DNA from 3 places in the Anaerobutyricum hallii genome. Region 2 is predicted to be linked to each of the others. Evidence: riboswitches for the same ligand, from Rfam matches in the RefSeq annotation. Region 2 holds a riboswitch; each other region holds the start of a gene.
What was found. Region 2 has a riboswitch for cyclic di-GMP ahead of EHLA_RS02300 (prepilin-type N-terminal cleavage/methylation domain-containing protein). Riboswitches for the same ligand answer to the same signal wherever they lie in the genome.
Positions count from the first base shown of each region.

Region 1: another riboswitch for cyclic di-GMP. It lies ahead of EHLA_RS07540 (response regulator); the one in region 2 lies ahead of EHLA_RS02300 (prepilin-type N-terminal cleavage/methylation domain-containing protein).
Region 3: another riboswitch for cyclic di-GMP. It lies ahead of EHLA_RS06795 (ABC transporter substrate-binding protein); the one in region 2 lies ahead of EHLA_RS02300 (prepilin-type N-terminal cleavage/methylation domain-containing protein).

Region 1 covers NZ_LT907978.1:1,661,304-1,668,232, reverse strand. The annotation lists partial or broken gene EHLA_RS07545 (IS1634 family transposase) at 1-1,075, shown strand, start outside; cyclic di-GMP riboswitch class I at 1,346-1,421, shown strand; gene EHLA_RS07540 (response regulator) at 1,596-4,448, shown strand; gene EHLA_RS07535 (substrate-binding periplasmic protein) at 4,529-5,344, shown strand; gene EHLA_RS07530 (hybrid sensor histidine kinase/response regulator) at 5,328-6,929, shown strand, end outside.
Region 2 covers NZ_LT907978.1:523,273-530,201, reverse strand. The annotation lists gene EHLA_RS02310 (GGDEF domain-containing protein) at 1-1,597, opposite strand, end outside; gene EHLA_RS02305 (diguanylate cyclase domain-containing protein) at 1,587-3,239, opposite strand; gene EHLA_RS02300 (prepilin-type N-terminal cleavage/methylation domain-containing protein) at 3,289-4,257, opposite strand; cyclic di-GMP riboswitch class I at 4,424-4,499, opposite strand; partial or broken gene EHLA_RS16975 (PTS transporter subunit EIIC) at 4,674-5,624, opposite strand; gene EHLA_RS02290 (GGDEF domain-containing protein) at 5,644-6,735, opposite strand.
Region 3 covers NZ_LT907978.1:1,481,958-1,488,886, forward strand. The annotation lists gene EHLA_RS06780 (metal ABC transporter substrate-binding protein) at 1-847, shown strand, start outside; gene EHLA_RS06785 (metal ABC transporter ATP-binding protein) at 963-1,685, shown strand; gene EHLA_RS06790 (metal ABC transporter permease) at 1,682-2,527, shown strand; cyclic di-GMP riboswitch class I at 2,676-2,751, shown strand; gene EHLA_RS06795 (ABC transporter substrate-binding protein) at 2,829-4,682, shown strand; gene EHLA_RS06800 (histidine kinase dimerization/phospho-acceptor domain-containing protein) at 4,685-6,625, shown strand; gene EHLA_RS06805 (FUSC family protein) at 6,773-6,929, shown strand, end outside.

The DNA.
Region 1 (6,929 bases), 1.1 Mb from region 2:
GTATGGAAAAAGCAAAGAACACAGACCCAACCCGATCATTCAGATGGGCCTGTTTATGGACGGGGATGGGATTCCCCTTGCTTTCTCCCTCTTTTCAGGGAATTCAAACGAACAGACATCCCTGAAACCATTAGAGCAAAAGATCCTTGAAGATTTTGAATGTCAGAAATTTATTTACTGTAGCGATGCAGGTCTGGGATCCGAATCTATCAGGGAATATAACCATATGGGGGAACGGGCCTATATTGTGACCCGGTCTATTAAAAAGCTGAAAAAAGAAGAAAAAGAATGGGCTTTAAGCCCGCAGGGATTCAAAAGGGTATCTGATGACAAACCTGTTGATATCTCAAAACTGCCCGAAGACGACAAAGGACTTTATTACAAAGACGAACCATATACCACTAAAAAGTTACAGCAGTGTTTGATCATTACTTATTCCCCTAAATATGCCTTTTACCAGAAATCCATCCGTAGCAAACAGATAGAACGTGCACAAGCGGTGCCGGATTCCGGGAACACAAAAAAGAACCGCAGGAACCCAAACAATCCAGCCAGATTTATTGGAACAACAGCAGTTACAAAAGAAGGTGAGACTGCCAATATCCAGCATTATCTTGATGAACATAAGATTTCTGAAGAAAGCCAGTATGATGGACTTTATGCAGTATACACGGACCTGTTAGACGATGAAGTCAGCGATATTTTAAAAGTAAGTGAAGGAAGATGGCAGATCGAAGAATGTTTCCGGATCATGAAAACAGACTTTTCCGCAAGACCTGTTTATCTGCGGGATGAAAACCGGATCAAAGCACATTTTCTGATCTGTTTTCTGGCATTAATGATCTATCGTTTCCTTGAGAGAAAATTGAACTATAAATATACTTGTGAGGAATTATTAGATACATTAAAAGCAATGAATTTTGCAGAGATTCAGGAACAAGGATTTATAGCTTTATACAAACGGGAAGCCATTACTGATGATCTTCATGAAGCCTGCGGCTTTCGAACGGACTATCAATTTATAACGAAAAGCAGAATGAAAACAATCCAGAAAAAAAGTAAAAGAAAAGAATAAATTACCATACTTTGTGACAATGAGAAAAATCGCCACAGCTCAGTAAATACAAGGGTTGCAGCGATTTTTTCTTTTACAAACTGTCAAAGACGGGAGCAGGAAACAGTAATGTCAATGCTTCGTGGACTTCGAAAGTAGAAGAACAGTTCGAGTATATGTATCGGCTGTTCTTTTTTGATTTTCGGGTGTTAAAACGGTAATGTTTTTCTTGTATACAGTAGAGAACCATAGTATAATAAAACCAGTTTTTTTGCAAAAGTTTAAAAATAATAAGGAAATCGACAAACCAGATGAAAGTCTGGGACGCAAAGCTACTGGGCCTGTAAAATGGCAGCCAGTTGCATGAAATGAGGTGCACTGTCTGTTTGGCAGTGCTTTTTTATGGTAGAGCACTTGAATAAGTAATACAGAAGCTGTTTGGAAAAATATTGTGAAAAATAGCGGGGAGGTTATTGACAATTAATGAATGTAAAATTAAAATCTGGAAGCAAGCAATTGTAGCCTAGAGGATGGGAGAAAGATGAAGAAGTGCAAATTAGTACAGAATATAATGAATTTCAAATTTTGTTACATTATATTTTGCACAATTATATGTTTTATTGTTTTATCCGTTCCTACATTTGCCAAAGAAAACTCTGACAATGTTATCCGGGTAGGATCTTTTGAAGAAACTTATAATACCGTCAATGAAAAGGGGGAAAGAAGAGGATATGGTTATGAGTATCTTCAAGATATAGCAGGTTATGCAGGTTGGAGCTATGAATACATAACAAGTAATTGGGAAGATTGCTTTACACAGTTGGAAAATGGAGAGATTGATATTCTTGGTGGCATTTCCTATACAGACGAACGTGCTGAAAATATGCTTTTTTCCGATATGCCTATGGGGGAAGAGAAATATTACATCTATACGGATGCATCCAATATGGATCTTACAGCAGGAAATCTGGATTCTTTTGAGGGAAAAAATATTGATGTGTTGAAAGATCATATACCGGAGGATCTGCTTAACGAATGGGAGTTAAAGTATGGTCTGCATACGCAGCATGTCAATGCTTCTAATACCGCAGAAGTTATGGACAAACTGTCGAAACATGAAATTGACTGCTTCGTTTCAGTAGAAGAATCCCGTTGGGAAGAATCAGATATTTCGCCTGTTACAAGTATTGGAGAGGCAGAAATCTATTTTGCCATAAATCCCAAACGTCCGGATATCAAAAAAGCACTGGATAGTGCTATGCGCAGAATCAAGGATGACAATCCATTTTACACTGATGATCTCTACAGGCGTTATCTTTCTGCACAGAGCAGCTCGTTTCTTTCAAAAGAAGAAAGGGAGTGGATCGGGCAGCATGGAGCAATCAGGATAGGGTATCTGAATCATGATGGAGGTATCAGTAGTGTAGATCCATCAACAGGCAAATTGACAGGTGTTATCACAGATTATGTGGATCTTGCAGAAAATTGTCTGCAAGGTCAGACTCTGGAATTTGAATTAAATGGATATGATACAAGAAGTGAACTGCTTCAGGCATTGCAGGATGGAAAAATAGACCTGATTTTTCATGCAAACCAGAATCCATACTTTGCAGAAACAAATGGATTTGCTTTGTCGGATACTCTATTGACTCTCAATATGGCAGCAATTACGGCAAAGGATTCTTTTGATGAAAATAAAGAGAATATAGTTGCCGTTGAAAAAGATAATTTTGCATTGAAGGCATATCTTTCATACAATTATCCACAATGGGAGATTATAGAATATGGGACATCAGATGCAGCAGTAAAAGCAATGCAGAAAGGGGAGACGGATTGTATTGTAAGAGATTCAGGTACTGTTTCAGACTATTTGAAAAATAATAAGCTTCATAGTGTTTTCCTGACAAAAGAAGCTGATGTTTCATTTGCTGTTCAGCAGGGAGAACCGGTTCTTTTGTCCATTCTGAATAAAACACTGACATCTATGCCTACAGCTCAATTTTCAGGTGCAGTAGTTTCGTATAATGCTTCTTTACGAAAAGTTACAGCGAAGGATTTTATTCAAGATAATTTACTGATGTTTTCACTCATAGTTGGAATCTTTATTTTTGTTGTCCTGTGTATAATTCTTGATTCTTTGAAAAAATCAAAACGTGCGGAAGAAAAATCCAAGAAGTCTGCTGAGCAGGCATTGAAGCTGAATCAGGAGCTTGAAGAAAAACAGCAGGAATTACATAATGCACTTGTAGAAGCACAGAGTGCCAATAAGGCTAAGACTTCCTTTTTAAATAACATGTCTCATGACATCAGGACACCGATCAATGGCATTATTGGCATGCTTACAATTCTTGAAAAAAGCGGAAATGATGGTGAGCGGGCAAAAGATTGCCTGAATAAAATAAATGAGTCTTCGAAACTGCTATTATCATTGGTAAATGATGTTTTGGATATGGCAAAGTTAGAATCGGATACCGTGGTTTTTAGTGATGAATCCATCAATCTGGATCAGGTATGTAAAGAAATCACGGAGTCACTATCTTTTCAGGCAGAAGAAAAAGGACTTCATGTTATAGGAGAACATGATGATTACAGTGGTATATATGTTTGGAGCAATGCAGTTCATCTGAAAAAAGTATTGATGAATCTGTTTACAAACAGTATGAAGTACAATAAGGTGAATGGTTCTATTTACATGAGTATGAGAACGATTGAAAGATCAGAAGATCACATGACATGTGAATTTAAAATAAGAGATAATGGAATTGGAATGTCAGAAGAATTTATAAAAAATAAATTATTTACTCCATTTGTGCAGGCAGATAATTCCCCACGTTCTGATTATAATGGGACAGGTTTGGGAATGCCTATTGTGAAACAACTTGTAGAAAAGATGGGTGGAACCATAACAGTTGAAAGCAAGCTTGGTGAAGGAAGCTGTTTTACTGTAATACTTCCATTTAAAATTGATACGAATGCACGACCGGAAGAAAAAGAAGATTTCAATACAGATATATCAGGTGTCCGGATATTATTGGTTGAAGATAATGAGCTGAATGCGGAAATAGCAGAATTTATGCTGACAGAAAATGGGGCTAAAGTAGAAACAGTGAAAAATGGGTTAGAAGCTGTTCAGCACTTTGAAGCCTGCGAATCAGGAACATACGATGTTATTTTAATGGATGTCATGATGCCGGTGATGGATGGGCTTACTGCCACAAAAACAATAAGATCCCTGGAACGGCAGGATGCAAAAACAATCCCTATCATTGCTATGACTGCAAATGCATTCAGGGAAGATGCAAAAAGATGTATGGAAGCAGGAATGAACGCACATTTGTCAAAACCGATTGTGATCGATGAAGTTATAAAAACAATTTTGAGATATGTACACTAATTGTTATGTAATTTCGGGGCAATTAACTATAATAAATGGAAAACAGGAAAGTACAAGAAAAGTGCAGGGATGGAAGAAAAATGAAAGGAAAAAGAGTGATTGCAGGCATTTTGCTTCCGGGAATTTTAGCAGTCACCCTTACAGGGTGTAAAAACACAGACAATGGTAAAAAAGAAACAGAAAAGCCAGTCATTACCCTCGGCAGCGACAACTATCCACCATACAATTATCTGAATGAGGATGGTGTACCGACAGGCATAGATGTAGAACTGGCTACAGAAGCATTTAAAAGAATGGGATATCAGGTGGAGGTTGTCCAGATTAACTGGGAGAAGAAAAAAGAACTGGTGGAGAGCGGAGAGATTGACTGTATCATGGGTTGTTTTTCCATGGAAGGACGCCTTGACGATTACCGCTGGGCAGGACCATATATAGCAAGCCGTCAGGTGGTTGCTGTAAATGAGAATAGTGATATTTATAAACTGAGTGACCTGGAGGGAAAGAACCTGGCTGTCCAGTCTACAACCAAACCAGAAGGCATCTTTCTGAAACGGACAGATGAAAGAATTCCCAAACTGGGAAATCTGATCAGTCTCGGACACCGGGAACTAATCTATACGTTTCTGGGGAAAGGCTATGTAGATGCGGTTGGCGCACATGAGGAATCTGTTATCCAGTACATGAAGGATTATGATACAAGTTTCCGTATCCTGGAAGAACCACTGATGGTCGTGGGGATAGGAGTTGCTTTTGCAAAAGATGATGACAGAGGAATCTGCGAGCAGATGAACCAGATGCTGGAAGAGATGCGTCAGGATGGCACATCTCTGAAAATCATTGAAAAATATCTGGATAATCCGGAAAAGTATCTGGAGGTGGATGATCTTGGATATTAAGAGAAAGAAAAAAGAAAAACGAATCCAGCTGATCGGAGGTCTGATTGGAATCTGTGTGGCTGTAGTCTCTTTGTTTTATTTTTTTCATGTGGAAAAAACGGAAGCAGAGAAAAGAATGGTGGAGATTGTAAACTATGTGAAAGTGCAGTGTTCCACCTACACCCATTATAATGAATCTTCGGAATCCAAAAGTCTCCTACGTGCGATTGAAAGTGCCAGACAGATGAGTACAAATATCGCTATAGAAACAGAAAACGGCGGACAGCTAAGCGAGGATTTCCTGAAAGAAAATCTGCAGACTCTCTGGGTGGATGGCATCATTGTACTGGATACAGGAGGAAAGACGGACTGTGAATACAGTACGGATGAATCTCTGGCAAATGAGATTACAGAGTATCTGCAAAAAGAAATTATCATGGATTTTTCCGGATATGAAGAAAGAAGCTATTCGGAACGGTTTACCAGGGAAGACGGGTCGCATATCGACATTGCGGCCTGTGCCAGAAAAGATGCACCGGGTATCGTTGCAATCTATTATTACACATCTCCTGAATTTGCCAGAAACTATACTCTGACGATACAGGGGCTTTTAAATGGCTATAGTACTCAGAAAGATGGAACGATTATTGTTGCAGACGAGGGAATCGTTGTTGCCAGCAACGATGAGAAACTGCTGGGGCAGAGTACAGCCGGTAGCGAAGTCGTTCAGGCAATGAAAAAGCATACAGACAGTCAGCACATTTTTCATATGAAGAATGAAGGAACCGGATGTTACGGAATCATGCTGAAGCAGAGGGATTATTATATCTATGCGTATCTTCCAGACAAAGAAGTGTTTCATAACCTTCCATTAAGTGTGACAAGCGTTATTTTTCTTTATTGTCTGATGTTCAGTATATTCTGGTTCTGGACATACAGAACCAATCTGGCGCATCGGAAACAGGAACAGGAAAAAGATGAAAAATATAAAGCAGAACTTCTGATAGCAGCAAAAAAGGCAGAAGCCGCCAATGAGGCAAAAACAGAGTTTCTCCAGCGGATGAGCCATGATATCCGGACTCCGATCAATGGAATCTGCGGCATGGTCAATATGGCAGACCATTATGCAGATGATATGGAGAAGCAGACAGAATACAGGATAAAGGTGAAAGAGGCATCTAATCTATTACTGGAACTGGTAAATGATGTTCTGGATATGAGTAAGATGGAGTCTGATGAAATCGTTCTGGAAGAGATCCCGTTTAATCTGAGCAGTATTTTCAGGGAAGTATTTGTTGTAATCGAGCAGATGGCAGCAGAAGAGAATATCCAGATCGTGTGGGAGAAAAAAGAAATCATACACAGAGATTTTATTGGAAGCTCAGAGTATGTGAAACGTGTGATGATGAATATCCTGTCAAATGCGGTGAAATATAACAGAGAAAACGGATATATTTATATCAGCTACAGGGAGATTCCATCCAAACAGCCGGAAATGACAACAATGGAATTTGTCTGCCGGGATACAGGAATTGGAATGACTGAGGAGTTCCAGAAACATATTTTTGAACCATTTGCACAGGAACAGCCAGGAAGCCGCACAAAA
Region 2 (6,929 bases):
CTGCATCTGTAAATTCATTTACAACCTTCCTTAAACCTGCATTATACTCTGTCGCTACCGTTTCAGTAATCTCAAACTGTATCCAGTCATGAGGAATCTCAAATTCATCCATCATGCAGATAAAATGACTGCAACAGTCACTTCGCATCAAATCTAAAGAAGACAAATTAACTTTCACGTTCAGGAGAGTATCCATTAATCTTTTATTTTCTTTTAAGAATCTACATATACGACAAAACTGCAAATCTGTAATCTGTTCAATCATATGATTCTTTTCCGCGATCTGGATAAACACATCCGGCGCAATCCAGCCAAGTTCCGGATGGTGCAGGCGACTCAATGCCTCCAATGTAATAAATTGTTGCTCTCTTGTGGAGTATACTGGTTGATAATAAACTTCAAAAAGATCTTCTGTAATCGCCGTATGTAGATACTGCTCCACACGCTTATTATATAAAAATCCATTCATAGTCTGGCGATCATCCTGAATTACCTCTGTCAGACCACTTTGTACCGATAATGTTTCCAGATATTCTGCATATTCCATTATCAGCTCGCTTTCTCCAAGCTTCTCTGCATTAATAATACCACTTAGAATTACCGGTGTCGCAATGTCCTTGTTTTCCACATCTAGTTTCATACTCACATCAAACATTTGTTTTAATTGTGTAAGATAGTATTCATATTCCTTCAAGGAATCTGCCAGCACCAAAAACCTCTTTCCAGTAATGCGAAAAACTTTTTTACCACACAGTTCTTCAAGTCTTTTTGCTGTCATCTTTAAAATATAGTCGCCACCTTGAATCCCTGCAATTTTATTGATATGTTTTAGCTGATACAGATACACACTGATAATATGAAAATTTTTCCCTCTTGCTATCAACTCATTACTTTTTCTGGTCAGATAAAGATGATTATATAAGCCAGTAAGACTATCCATATTGGCATGAGGATTGTTAATTGTAATAAATAATGCCAGTATACCCAGACTTAGACCAAATCCTGTTGTAAGAAGAGAGTGATGCAAAAGCTGTATTATCACTCCCGTTCCAGATATCACCAGGATTTCTAAAAGTACTTTTACTTTTCGGTGACCAAGTTCTTTTCTCCAGAAAATAATAAGAAACAAAGCCACAGCTATATGACCCAGTGCATTGTAATACATCAGCATATACCAAGGTCCTCTCATATATCCTGCCGGCACATCAAAATAAAATAGTTTTTCAGTAAATGGATTTGTTAGAACGATTCCTATCAGAACAAACGTCGGTAATCCAGATAACAACATTCTTTTTGCTGAAACAATTTTATTCTTGTATAATGTTTGAACATAACAAATCAGAGTAAACGGAAGCACTGCCTGGAATAAGTAAAATACAGTTGTTGTTAATACCGCTACTATTGTACAATAATCCTTCTCATAAATAATACAATAGTTGCTGAAAATCTCAGCAATCACATCTAAACTTCCAATAACCGCAAAGAAAAGAAACACTTGATTATTCAAATCCTCTGCTCTTTTCTCTCCCAAAAAATACCACAGAATCAGCAGTAATATGACCAATCCTGCAATTAAAAAATCTACATTATAAATCATACATATCCTCCACCAATTTTCCTGTATTGAAACGTAACATTGTATCTGCCTGCATCTTCCAATCACTTACAGAATTAAGTGCTCCGTCCTTGCTCCTCAGATAACTATATCCAATTTTTAACCGAACACGGTATCGGCTGCCATTTTCTTTTTTCACTTCACTTATTATAATTCTCGCCCATTCTTCTGGCATCTTCTGCGGATTCGTTACAACTACTGCAAACTCATTACCATCAATACGAAAACTTTCTGCATTCGGTTCTAAACTCTTTCCTGCTGCCTGAATACTTCGCGCTGTCCGAATAACCGCTTCATCCCCCATCTGCATTCCATTCATATCATTAATCTTTTTCAATCCATCAATATGTATAAATAAAAGCAAGGCATTCTTAAGTAATATGGCATCTTCCTGCACTTCTTCCATACATTTCTCAAAAGCTTTCCGATTTTTCAGACCTGTCATACGATCTTCCACAGACATTCTTTCAAATACTGTCTGTTCTAAGTGGAACTGAATCTCATTCGATACTTTACAAAGCAATCCTCCAAACAAAAATGAAATATAAAGAAGAATGCCAAACTGAAAAATTACAACGTACCAATAAATAGAAAATACCCGATACAAGATAATTGCGATTATTCCACCAATACCTAATACAGCAAATGCTTTCAGACAAAGATTCAACTCATGGGTTTGCTTTTTTTGATACTCTCTCCATAATAAAAGAATCATCGCTGCAACCCCTGTAAATAATATAATGTGCGTTATATATAGCATGCATACAAACGGAATTCCAAACAAATAGTTTATAACTCCCTGTAAAACAGCATCCCCATATAAAAGAAAAATCCATATTTTCGGAACCCATCGAACACCCTCGCTTACTGTGTTTCGTACGAAATGTAAGATTGGAATTGACATAAGCATAAATACATAAAAAGATAGTTGTGTTCCTACCGCATTCTGTTTTCCATACATCTGATAAATTCCTGAATCCAGTATACTCCATAAACTACATAGAATCAAAAAGAATGCCACATTAAGAAAACGTTTCTCTATAATCCGACGATGTCTGGTATATAAAAATACGATTACTGAAACAATTCCCATCCCTAACATACCTATAATCATCAAAATTGAAAAAATAGATTCCCACAAATGACTTTTAACAATATCCAGAAAACTTCCTATGAGCGGAGCCTGTACATACAGCGAACTATTTTTTTTTCCCTCAAACGTAAAACTGAGTGTTTTCTCTCCCGTTTCCTCTGGCAAGCAGACATCGGCCCATATCTTTCCTTTCATTTGTTTATTTTTCTGAAATTTGTCTTCTTTATAACGATACAGAATGCGATCTCCCAACCGTATTTCCAGATGATCCTGTACTCCTTTAGCTGAGATAAAATTTCCTTGGTCTTTTTCTGATAGTGTATCATTATATAGAACAATCTTTCCGTCTGTACCTGTCATAACATAACAAGGTAATTCAATATGAATTTTCTTCCCATCTTTTATCTCATACCACCCACTGTTAAGAGAACAAAATGTACCTGTTTCTGCCTGATATAATCTTTCCGTCAAAAAAAATGACAATAGCAACACAGCAACTATACATATCATTTCTACTTTCTTCCCTTTCATACCTTCCTCCATATTTCTCCTTTTCAATTCATGTACCGAAAAGCTCCTTCTATTTAGGCAGAGTATCTTTATACTCTGCGTATTTCCCCTCTTTAAAAAGCTTCGAATACGCTTCATAAGCTTCCTTTAACGTGCCGTATTTTTCACCTTTTGTATATGTTTGAAAACCATAATCATTATAAATATGATCTGCAATTGCAACATAATTCTTCTTGTCTTTAGGATTTCTATAAGCTGTTGTCGTTTCAGATATATAAAAACCACCATCTGCTTTACTGACAATAACTGGTATTTTCTTTCCTGCCCCAACCTGATCCGTATCAACAGATGTCCAAAACAAATATCTGCTTGAATCTTTCGATGGACTTCCAAGATAAGCCCATGTACCATATTGCAGCAGACTGTTGCCCTCTGCTTTAATCTCTTTATTTACTTTATTAACCATATTTGAATCAGAGCATTTTGAATCTATCTCAAAACGTTTGATTGACTGATTTGTTAATTCCGATAATATCCCTGTTCTATTAAGTACTCCATGCAGATTTCCGTTAAAATCTATTGTTGTATCAGAGGTATCTTTTCCTGCTCCTTTCCAATCAAAAAAAATACCCGTGGATGCATTATAAGACACCTCACATTCCCCGTTTGCAACAGGAATCCCCTTCCAGTTATCGGTATCTCCCTGACTTTTGTAATGCGTTTTCCCTGCAATAACAACAGGATCAAATGCCTGCCAGTCATTTCTCTTCTGTTTTAATTTTACTACCTTAACTATATTCGATGCATCTTCATCCATCACTTCAGCCATAATTTCTTCATATGCTGAACGAACATTAGCAATGTCAACCGTCTCGCGGCTTTTTTCTACATGTCTGGCATAAGCAGGGGCTAAGATTGCAATAAGAACACCCATAATGGCAACTACGATTATAAGTTCTACCAGAGTAAAACCTCTGTTTTTAGTATTATAGATTTCACTAAGAATCATCTTCCTCTGTTTATATTTTTTCTTTATCACTTATTTAACCTATTTCTTTCTTTGTATAAATTACCAAAAATCACAACACAAGCTACTGCTTTCTATATAAACTAAATTCTTAATTTAACATTCAAACGCTTCCCGTCGTCATCATAAAATCCATAATAATGAAAAAAGCACTGCCCCTCCAGACAATGCTTCAAAACGTTGCAACTGGCTGCCATTTTACAGGCCCTTTAGCTTTGCGTCTCAGACTTTCGACTGATTTGCCACAGTTATATTTCTTTATTGCCATTATACCTTTTTTCTGTCAAAATGTCCATGGTAATGTTATTATTGGGAACATTTATAAATAAAGTTATGAAAGAGATATTCCCTGTCATCACATAAATGCACTACACAAAAAGGACATGTGAAAAACAAAAGTTTCTCACATGTCCTTTTAGAACTTTCTATTATTCACAAAGCTTTGTAAATTCGTCAGCAACAAACTGAACCTTCGTTCCAATAATTACCTGAACAGAAGTCTTTCCAGGTTTAATAACCCCTGCAACTCCTGCAGATTTAATTACCTTATCATTTACTGCTGTGATATCCTTTACTTCAAGTCTCAATCTGGTAACACAGTTATCAATACTTGTAATGTTCTCTTTTCCACCACATCCTTCGAGGATTTTTGCTGCGATGGCAGTATAATCATTACTTTCTAATTCCACTTTCTTCTCCGCTTCAATATCATCATCCTCTCTACCAGGAGTCTTAAGATCAAACTTCTTGATTGCGAAAAGGAATACAACGTAGAATACGATAAATGCTGCGATTCCCAGTGGAAGAATAAGCCATGTCTTCTGTGCTGCCGGAAGGGAAGATGAGAAGATCAAATCCATAGCACCGGCAGAGAAACTGAATCCTGCACGGAAACCAAGTGCAACTGTAATCATCGTAAAGATACCATAAAGTAATGCATAAATTACATACAGTGCAGGTGCAAGGAACATAAATCCAAACTCGAACGGTTCAGTAACACCACAGATAAATGAACAAAGAGCTGCTGAAGCAATCAGACCGATTGCAAGTTTTTTCTTTTCAGGCTTAGCACATTTAATCATTGCAAGTGCTGCACCAGGAATACCAAACATCATACATGGGAAGAATCCAGACATGTACATTCCAAGGCTCCATGTTACATCTGCAGATGTCTCACCAGCCCAGAAGTGCTGTAAGTCACCAAGTCCAATCGTATCAAACCAGAATACATTGTTCAATGCGTGATGTAAACCTGTAGGAATTAACAGACGGTTCAGGAATGCATAGATACCTGCTCCAACAACATCCATACCTACGATTGCCTTTCCAAGTGATACAAGTCCACCGAAAAGTAATGGCCATACAAATAATAATACTGCTTCTCTCTAAACTATGGGATTATAATCCTAAAGTGGCACGATTCTTTTGCTCTTTTTTGCACTGGTACATATTACGGTCTGCAAGTTTCTTAACCACATTGATATCCTCACCAGAAAATACCGATGAACCAAATGAAACGATTGGTAAAAAAGTAATTTCCTTTCTCCGTTCCTCCAGTTGATTCATAAATTCATATAAGCATTCCTCTTCTTTTTCTCCATTTTTCAATAACACACAAAACTCATCTCCACCTATCCGGTAACAGTACCCATAACACGCATAGGCTTTTTTGATACAGTCTGCGATTGCAGCAAGGCAAATATCTCCTTGCAAATGTCCATAGTCATCATTCACTATCTTAAAGTCATTCACATCAAACACTATGAGAACCCCTCCGCTGTATCGCATTTCCGCTGTACGATTTAGATAACTGTTCTGATTCAAAAGACCTGTAAGACCATCCAACTGATTCCACATCTCATTACAATAAATAAAATACAACACAGAAAGCAAAGTAACACATAACCAAGTAACACGCAGTTCCGGTAATGCAACCTGAATAATCGTTTCGGCTGTCAGAAAAACAATAAGTGGATAGATGAGCTTCCTGCTGCGATTCTGAAATTCTCTCGCCTTGATGATCGTAGATATCGAAAGATACAAAATTGCAGCGAAGTAAATGATAACATAAATGTAAAAATATTGACCACGGGAATAAAAATTATCAGCATCCACAGAAAATACAATTCCATGTGGAATAGATAAAGCCAGAAAAATCAGATATCCAAGCTCGCAGTACACCATCATCTTAAATTCACGCTTAAAGGTTGTTTTCTTATCCAACACATATACAAGACAGAGTGCTACTGCAGGCGATAAACCAAAGCCCAGATAATTTGACATGATATTAAGCCATCGATAACTCGATGGCTTACCGTCAACTATAAGTGTGATAACCTCCAGAACGGAGATTCCAGCAATCAGCACAAATGCACACACAAAACCTTGCTTTTGTTTTTTACTAAGTGCTTCACTCAGCTTTGTGAGAATGCACATAAAACTCAGAACAAAAAGATTAATTATTGTTAATACACAAAAATACCTATCCATTATAAATTATTCCATTCTTTAAATTACTGTAACTCTAACAGCTAAACTAGTTCTTAGCACAATATCCAGTGAAATTTATCCAAAGAACTTTACCCCTGAAAATTTTTTCTCATAATCTTCTCATTCTATTTTACCATCCAAAAGGAAATCTGTTAACCTGCTTTTTTCAATTTGAAACTGGAAACATCCTTTTC
Region 3 (6,929 bases), 960 kb from region 2:
GAAGCGTTTTGATATAACATTATTACTGGATAATGGTGTGGATATGCATAGTTATCAGCCTACGATACGTGATATTGCAATTGCCGGTTCCGGAGATCTTTTTATTTATGTCGGAGGAGAATCCGATGCATGGGTTAGGGATGCTTTAAAAGAAGCGAAGAATAAAGATTTAAAAGCAATTAATCTTATGGATGTTTTGGGCAATTCTGTAAAGGAAGAGGAAGTTGTAGAAGGAATGCAGGAAGAAAAGGGCTTTTTAGGACATTCTCATAAAGAAGGGGAAGAAACAGATGATGTGGAAGAAGAACCAGAATATGATGAGCATATTTGGCTTTCTATCCGGAATGCAGAAATCCTTGTTAAAAATATTGCGCAGGAAATAGCAAATATTGATGTCCAAAATGCAGAAATTTATGAGAAAAACGCGGACTCCTATATTAAAAAGCTTGCTCACTTGGATAAACAATACGCAGCTACGATAAAAAACGGAAAGTATAAAGCAATTTTATTTGGAGACCGTTTCCCATTTCGCTATCTTGCGGATGATTATCAACTAAAGTATTATGCGGCGTTTGCTGGCTGTAGTGCAGAGACAATGGCAGGATTTGAAACGGTAACATTTCTTGCTCAAAAGGTAGATACGTTGCATTTGCCAGTCATATTAACAATAGAGAATTCGGATGGCCGGATTGCGGAATCAATCAAAGCGAATACAGCAAAGAAAGATCAGAGTATGCTGGTAATGAATTCTTTGCAATCCGTTACAAACGAACAGCTTTTAGATGGAATCACATATTTGAAAGTAATGCGTGAGAACTTATCTGTTTTATCAAAGGCATTAAATTAAATAAAGAAGTATTCTTTAATTGAAAAAGGCAGATTGAAATGTTGTAAATATTGTATCAAAATATTGCTATTAAAAAATAGAAAAGCAATATTCTTCGGGGAAAGAGGGGATAGAGATGGCTTATCTTACATGTAAAAACTTAACATTAGGATATGAGGGACATGCCATTGTATCAGATTTGAATTTTAAAGTTGGAAAAGGTGATTATCTTTGTATTGTAGGGGAAAATGGAACAGGGAAAAGTACATTGATTAAAACACTTCTTCATCTACAGGATGCGATCAGTGGAGAAGTGATGGCTGGTGACGGATTAAAAGCTTACGAAGTAGGGTATTTGCCACAACAAACAGTTGTTCAGAAAGATTTTCCGGCAACTGTAGAAGAAATCGTTCTTTCCGGTACGCTTGCAAAATGCGGATGGCGTCCTTTCTACAGTAAAGTGGAAAAACGTATGGCAGAGGAAAAAATGAAAAAAATGGATGTTTGGAATCTTCGGAAGTCCTGTTACCGAAATCTTTCCGGAGGGCAGCAGCAGAGAACTCTTTTGGCAAGAGCATTATGTGCCACGAGTAAGGTGATTTTATTAGATGAGCCGGTTACCGGTCTTGATCCAAAGGTAACAGCGGAATTTTACCAGGTAACAAAAGATTTAAATGAGGAGGGAATCGCAGTTATTATGGTTTCCCACGATGTGCAGGCACTTACTTATGCAACACACATTCTTCATATGGATCAAAGAGATTCTTTTTACGGAACAAAAGAAGAATATATGAACAGTGATAAGTGGAAGTTATTTAAAAACACAGAAGAAGACAGAATAGGGGGAGAGAAAAAATGACACACATCTTGCAGGAGCTTTCTTTTTATCTATCCTACCCGTTTGTGCGATATGCATTGATTGTCGGAGTTTTAATTGCATTGTGTTCTTCTCTTTTAGGAGTAACACTTGTGTTGAAGCGTTTTTCTTTTATTGGAGATGGACTTTCCCATGTCGCTTTTGGAGCTATGGCAATTGCTACTATTTTTAAACTGGTAAATAATACTATTTTTATTATGCCGGTAACGATCATTGCGGCGATTTTACTTCTTAGGACCGGGCAAAATACGAAGATAAAAGGTGATGCTGCCATAGCGATGCTTTCCGTAAGTGCACTGGCAGTAGGATATCTTGTTATGAATATTTTTTCTACATCGGCAAATGTATCGGGAGATGTCTGTTCAACGCTATTTGGTTCTACAACGATTCTTACATTAACGGAAGGGGAAGTGATTAGCTGTATTATTATGTCTGTATTGGTCGTTGCATTTTTCATTTTGTTCTATAATCGGATTTTTGCAGTTACGTTTGATGAGAACTTTACAAAAGCGATTGGAAAAAATGCAGAAGGATATAATCTGATGATTGCAGTAATTACCGCAGTAATCATTGTACTTGCAATGAGTCTGGTCGGTTCCCTTTTAATATCAGCACTTATTATATTTCCGGCACTTTCTGCGATGCGTGTAGCCCGGTCTTTCAAAGGTGTGGTTGTTTATGCAGCGATTCTTTCTGTTATTGGTGCATTTTTTGGAATTGTGCTTTCTATTTTATGCTCTACACCTGTAGGAGCAACTATAGTAATTCTTGATTTGATTCTCTTTTTTATAAATTGTATAATTGGAAAAATAATGGGAAGATGATAAAAATATCATTATTATAAATTCAGTATTATTGTTAAAATGGGGAGAAAAATAATATTTAACAGAAATTTTACCAAATATTTCTGAAAAGAGATGGACAGATAACTACAAAAAATGTATAATGAGTATAATTAATAATGAGTAAAATACGAATTATGGGCAGATCAGTCGAAAGTCTGAGACGCAAAGCTAGAGGGCCTGTAACATGGTAGTAAGCTGCTACGTTTAAGATGCATTGTCTGAAAAGACAGTGCATCTTTGTTTTTGCAGGGGTATTTTCAGAAATAAAGGGAGACGATGTATGAAAAAGAAAAAATGGAACAGCGTGTTCGCTGTAGTGTTGTTAGCGGTGATGGCAGCATCGCTTTTATCAGGCTGTGGGAAAAAGAGCACAGAACAGGAAAATAAAGAAACAATCCGGGTGTATTTATGGAGTACGAGTCTGTATGAGAAATACGCACCGTATATCCAGTCTCAGCTTCCAGATATAAATATTGAATTTGTAGTGGGAAACAATGATCTTGATTTTTATCAGTTTCTTCAGGAGAATGATGGTATGCCAGATATTATTACCTGCTGCCGTTTTTCCCTGCATGATGCGCTGCCATTACAAAACAGTCTGATGGACCTGTCTACTACGAATGAGGCAGGAGCTGTCTATAATTCTTATCTTAACAGCTTTATGAATGAGGATGGCAGCGTGAACTGGCTTCCGGTTTGTGCGGATGCGCATGGCTTTGTTGTTAATAAAGCACTTTTTGAGAAATATAATATTCCTCTTCCTACAGATTATAAAAGCTTTGTTTCTGCATGTCAGGCATTTGAGAAGGTAGGAATTCGAGGATTTGCTGCTGACTATTTTTATGATTATACTTGTATGGAAACGCTGCAGGGACTGTCTGCCTCAGAACTTTCCTCTACAAATGGACGCAAGTGGAGAACAGCATATAGTGATCCGGCAAGTACAGAAAAAGTTGGACTTGATAATGTTGTCTGGCCGGATGCTTTTGATCGGATGGAACAATTTATTAAAGATACAAAACTTGGACCGGATGATCTTAAGCTTGATTATGATACGGTAGATAATTTATACCAGAATGGGAAACTTGCTATGTACTTTGGAAGTTCTGCCGGAGTTAAGAAGTATAAAGATCAGGGAATAGATACCGTATTTCTGCCGTTTTTTGAACAGAATGGAGAAAAGTGGATAATGACTACTCCTTATTTTCAGGTTGCTTTAAACAGTGAATTGGAAAAAGACGAGACACGCAAAGATAATGCGATGAAGGTTCTTAAGGTGATGCTTTCTGCAAAGGCACAGAATATAATTGCTGACGGACAGGATACGCTTAGTTACAGCCAGGATGTGCCTCTTCGTCTTACAGATTATCTAAAGGATGTAAAATCAGTAATCGAAGAGAATCATATGTATATTCGTATTGCTTCTAATGATTTTTTCAGTGTTTCCCAAGATGTGGTTTCAAAGATGATTACAGGTGAATATAACTCTCAGCAGGCATACAAAGCTTTTGATTCCATGCTTCGGCAATCGGAAGATACTTCTAACGAAAAAGTAGTTTTGAACTCCACGAAATCATATTCTAATTATTTTCATAGTGACGGAGGAAATGAATCGTATTCCGTAATGGCTAATACACTGCGCGGATGTTATAAAAGTGATGTCTTACTTGCAACCGGTAATAGTTTTACCGGCAGTGTGCTTCAGGCAGATTATACAGAAAAGATGGCAGGAAATATGATTATGCCGAATGGTCTGTGTGCTTATAAAAAGAAAATGAATGGTGCAGAATTATTAAAAACAGTTCAATCTTTTGTGGAAGGTACAGAGGGAGGTTTCCAGCCTTTTAATAAAGGTTCCTTACCTGTTGTCAGTGGAGTTTCTATTGAAGTAAAGGAAAAGAATGGAAAGTATACGCTGCTTAGGATTAAGAAAGACGGAAAGCAGATTAAAGAAGATGATACATTTACTGTGACTTGCCTTGCGACAGAGAATAATATGGCTCCTTTTCTTACAGATGAGAACCATGGGTTTACAGAAGAGAAACAACGGGTAAAAGATACGTGGGTGAATTATGTGTTACAAGGTAATGCTGTACTTGCAGAGCCTGAACAATATATTACTTTGAGGGAATAAAGATGACTGATACGAAGTATAGTATGAAAATGAAGAAACCGTTCAAAAGCAAACGAGCAGGAGCCTTATTTGCTGCTATTGTTTTACTTATTGGAATTGTTACGGTCAGCATCCAGTATTTTAATTTTGTATCGCAGACGGTTTATCATGAAAGTGTTTCTCATTTGACTGAGATTTTTCATCAATCAAACAGTGCATTAAATGAGTTAGTCAATAAAAATCTGACGTATCTCCATATGTGGAGTGAATATTTACAGAATACTTCAAGTGAAAGTGAAATTCGTGATTACATAGATAGAGCGCAGAAAGAGACGGAGTTTTCCAACTTTTATTTTCTGTCAGCCGAGGGAAATTATCAAACGGTGACAGGGGAAACAGGGTATCTTGGATTACAGGGAAATCTTGAAGATCAGATCACACAGAAGAAAGATATTATCATGAACGCAACCTTGCCTGGAAAGCCACAGTTACTTGTGTTTGCCTGCCCTGAAGTTTCTGGAACTTATCAGGGATTTGAATATGATGCTATTGCAGTTGCATATAACAATTCTGATATTGTAAAAGTACTGGATATCGCAGCCTTTGATGGGAGTACAAGCAGTTATGTCATTCAATCGGATGGACGTGTCATGATTAACCATGCTGTAAATACACAAAAAGATGTATATAACTTTTTGGCATTTCTGAGAGAACATTCTGATCTTTCCGAAGAGAATATCCTCGCTCTTGCGAAGAAATTTCAACAGGAAAACAGTGGTGCAATGCTTGTAAATCTGGATGGGAAGAAATACTATCTGATTTATGAAGCCGCAGAAATTATGAACTGGACATTACTGGGTATTGTTCCAGCAGATGTAGTCAATGCGAGTATGAATAATCTACAGTTTAGGAGCATGCTTATTATTGGCGGTATTGTATTCAGTGTTGCGGTCATTATTATTATAATCATTCTAAAAGAAAACAGATTGCGGCTGAAGAGAAAAGATACAGAAATTTTGTACAGAGACGAATTGTTTCAGAAATTATCGATGAATGTAGACGATGTTTTCCTTATGCTTGATGCAAAGACATCGAAAGTAGATTATGTGAGTCCGAATGTCGAAAAATTGCTTGGTATCACAGTAGAAGAAGTTCAGAAGGATATTCGTATTTTGGAAAAATTGCATCCGAAAGATTCTGAGGGAGAGAAGTCAAATTATCTGGAAAATCTTTTAGCAGATGAACAGTGTGAACGGGATTTTGAATATATTCATCAGAAGAACAAGGAGCGGCGATGGTTTCATATTATTGCAATGGGCAGCAATGTAGAAGGTAAAAAGAAATATATTCTGGTTATGTCGGACCGTACTGCTGATAAAAAAATGAATCAGGCGCTTTCAGAGGCTGTACGTGCAGCAGAAACTGCTAACCGGGCAAAAAGTACATTTCTTTCCAATATGTCCCACGATATCCGCACACCAATGAATGCGATTATCGGTTTTACTACACTGGCAGTAAGTAACATCAAGAATCAGGAAAAAGTACAGGACTATTTAAGCAAGATTCTCTCATCTAGTAATCATTTACTTTCTCTTATCAATGATATTTTGGATATGAGCCGTATTGAGAGTGGAAAGATGCATTTAGAAGAAACAGAAGTCAATTTATCTGATCTGCTTCACGATCTGAAGACGATTATCGGTGGACAGATCCATGCAAAGCAGCTGGAACTTTACATGGATGCAATGGATATTCAGATGCCGGTTATGGATGGATACGAAGCTACCCGCCAAATTCGTGCAATCAATGATTCAGCATTAAGCAGAGTTCCGATTATTGCCATGACGGCAAATGCTTTTTCAGAGGACAAACAGACGGCAATTTCTGTAGGAATGAATGGTCATGTAGCAAAGCCAATTGATATAAATGTGCTTATGCCAATGATATTAAAATATATTAAGTAATGTTAAACCGATTAAAAATAGAGTTAATATAATAGCATCGTATAATTTTCATATAATTTTCCTTGACAAATTATAGTAGCTTGGGGTATATTGTATTCCACTTTGACAATACATTCATTTTATGAAATGAGAAAAGGTGGGAAATTTATGACATTTTATCAAGAGCTGCAGCTTAGCTCAACTGGTTCAAAAGAATTAATTAAAAAGACAACAGACCCAAAGGAAAAGAGAAGGCACATCTTAATTTATAATGTTAAGGTATATCTTGTCGTAGCCTTCTGTTTTGCCTTAGTAACGCTGTTTA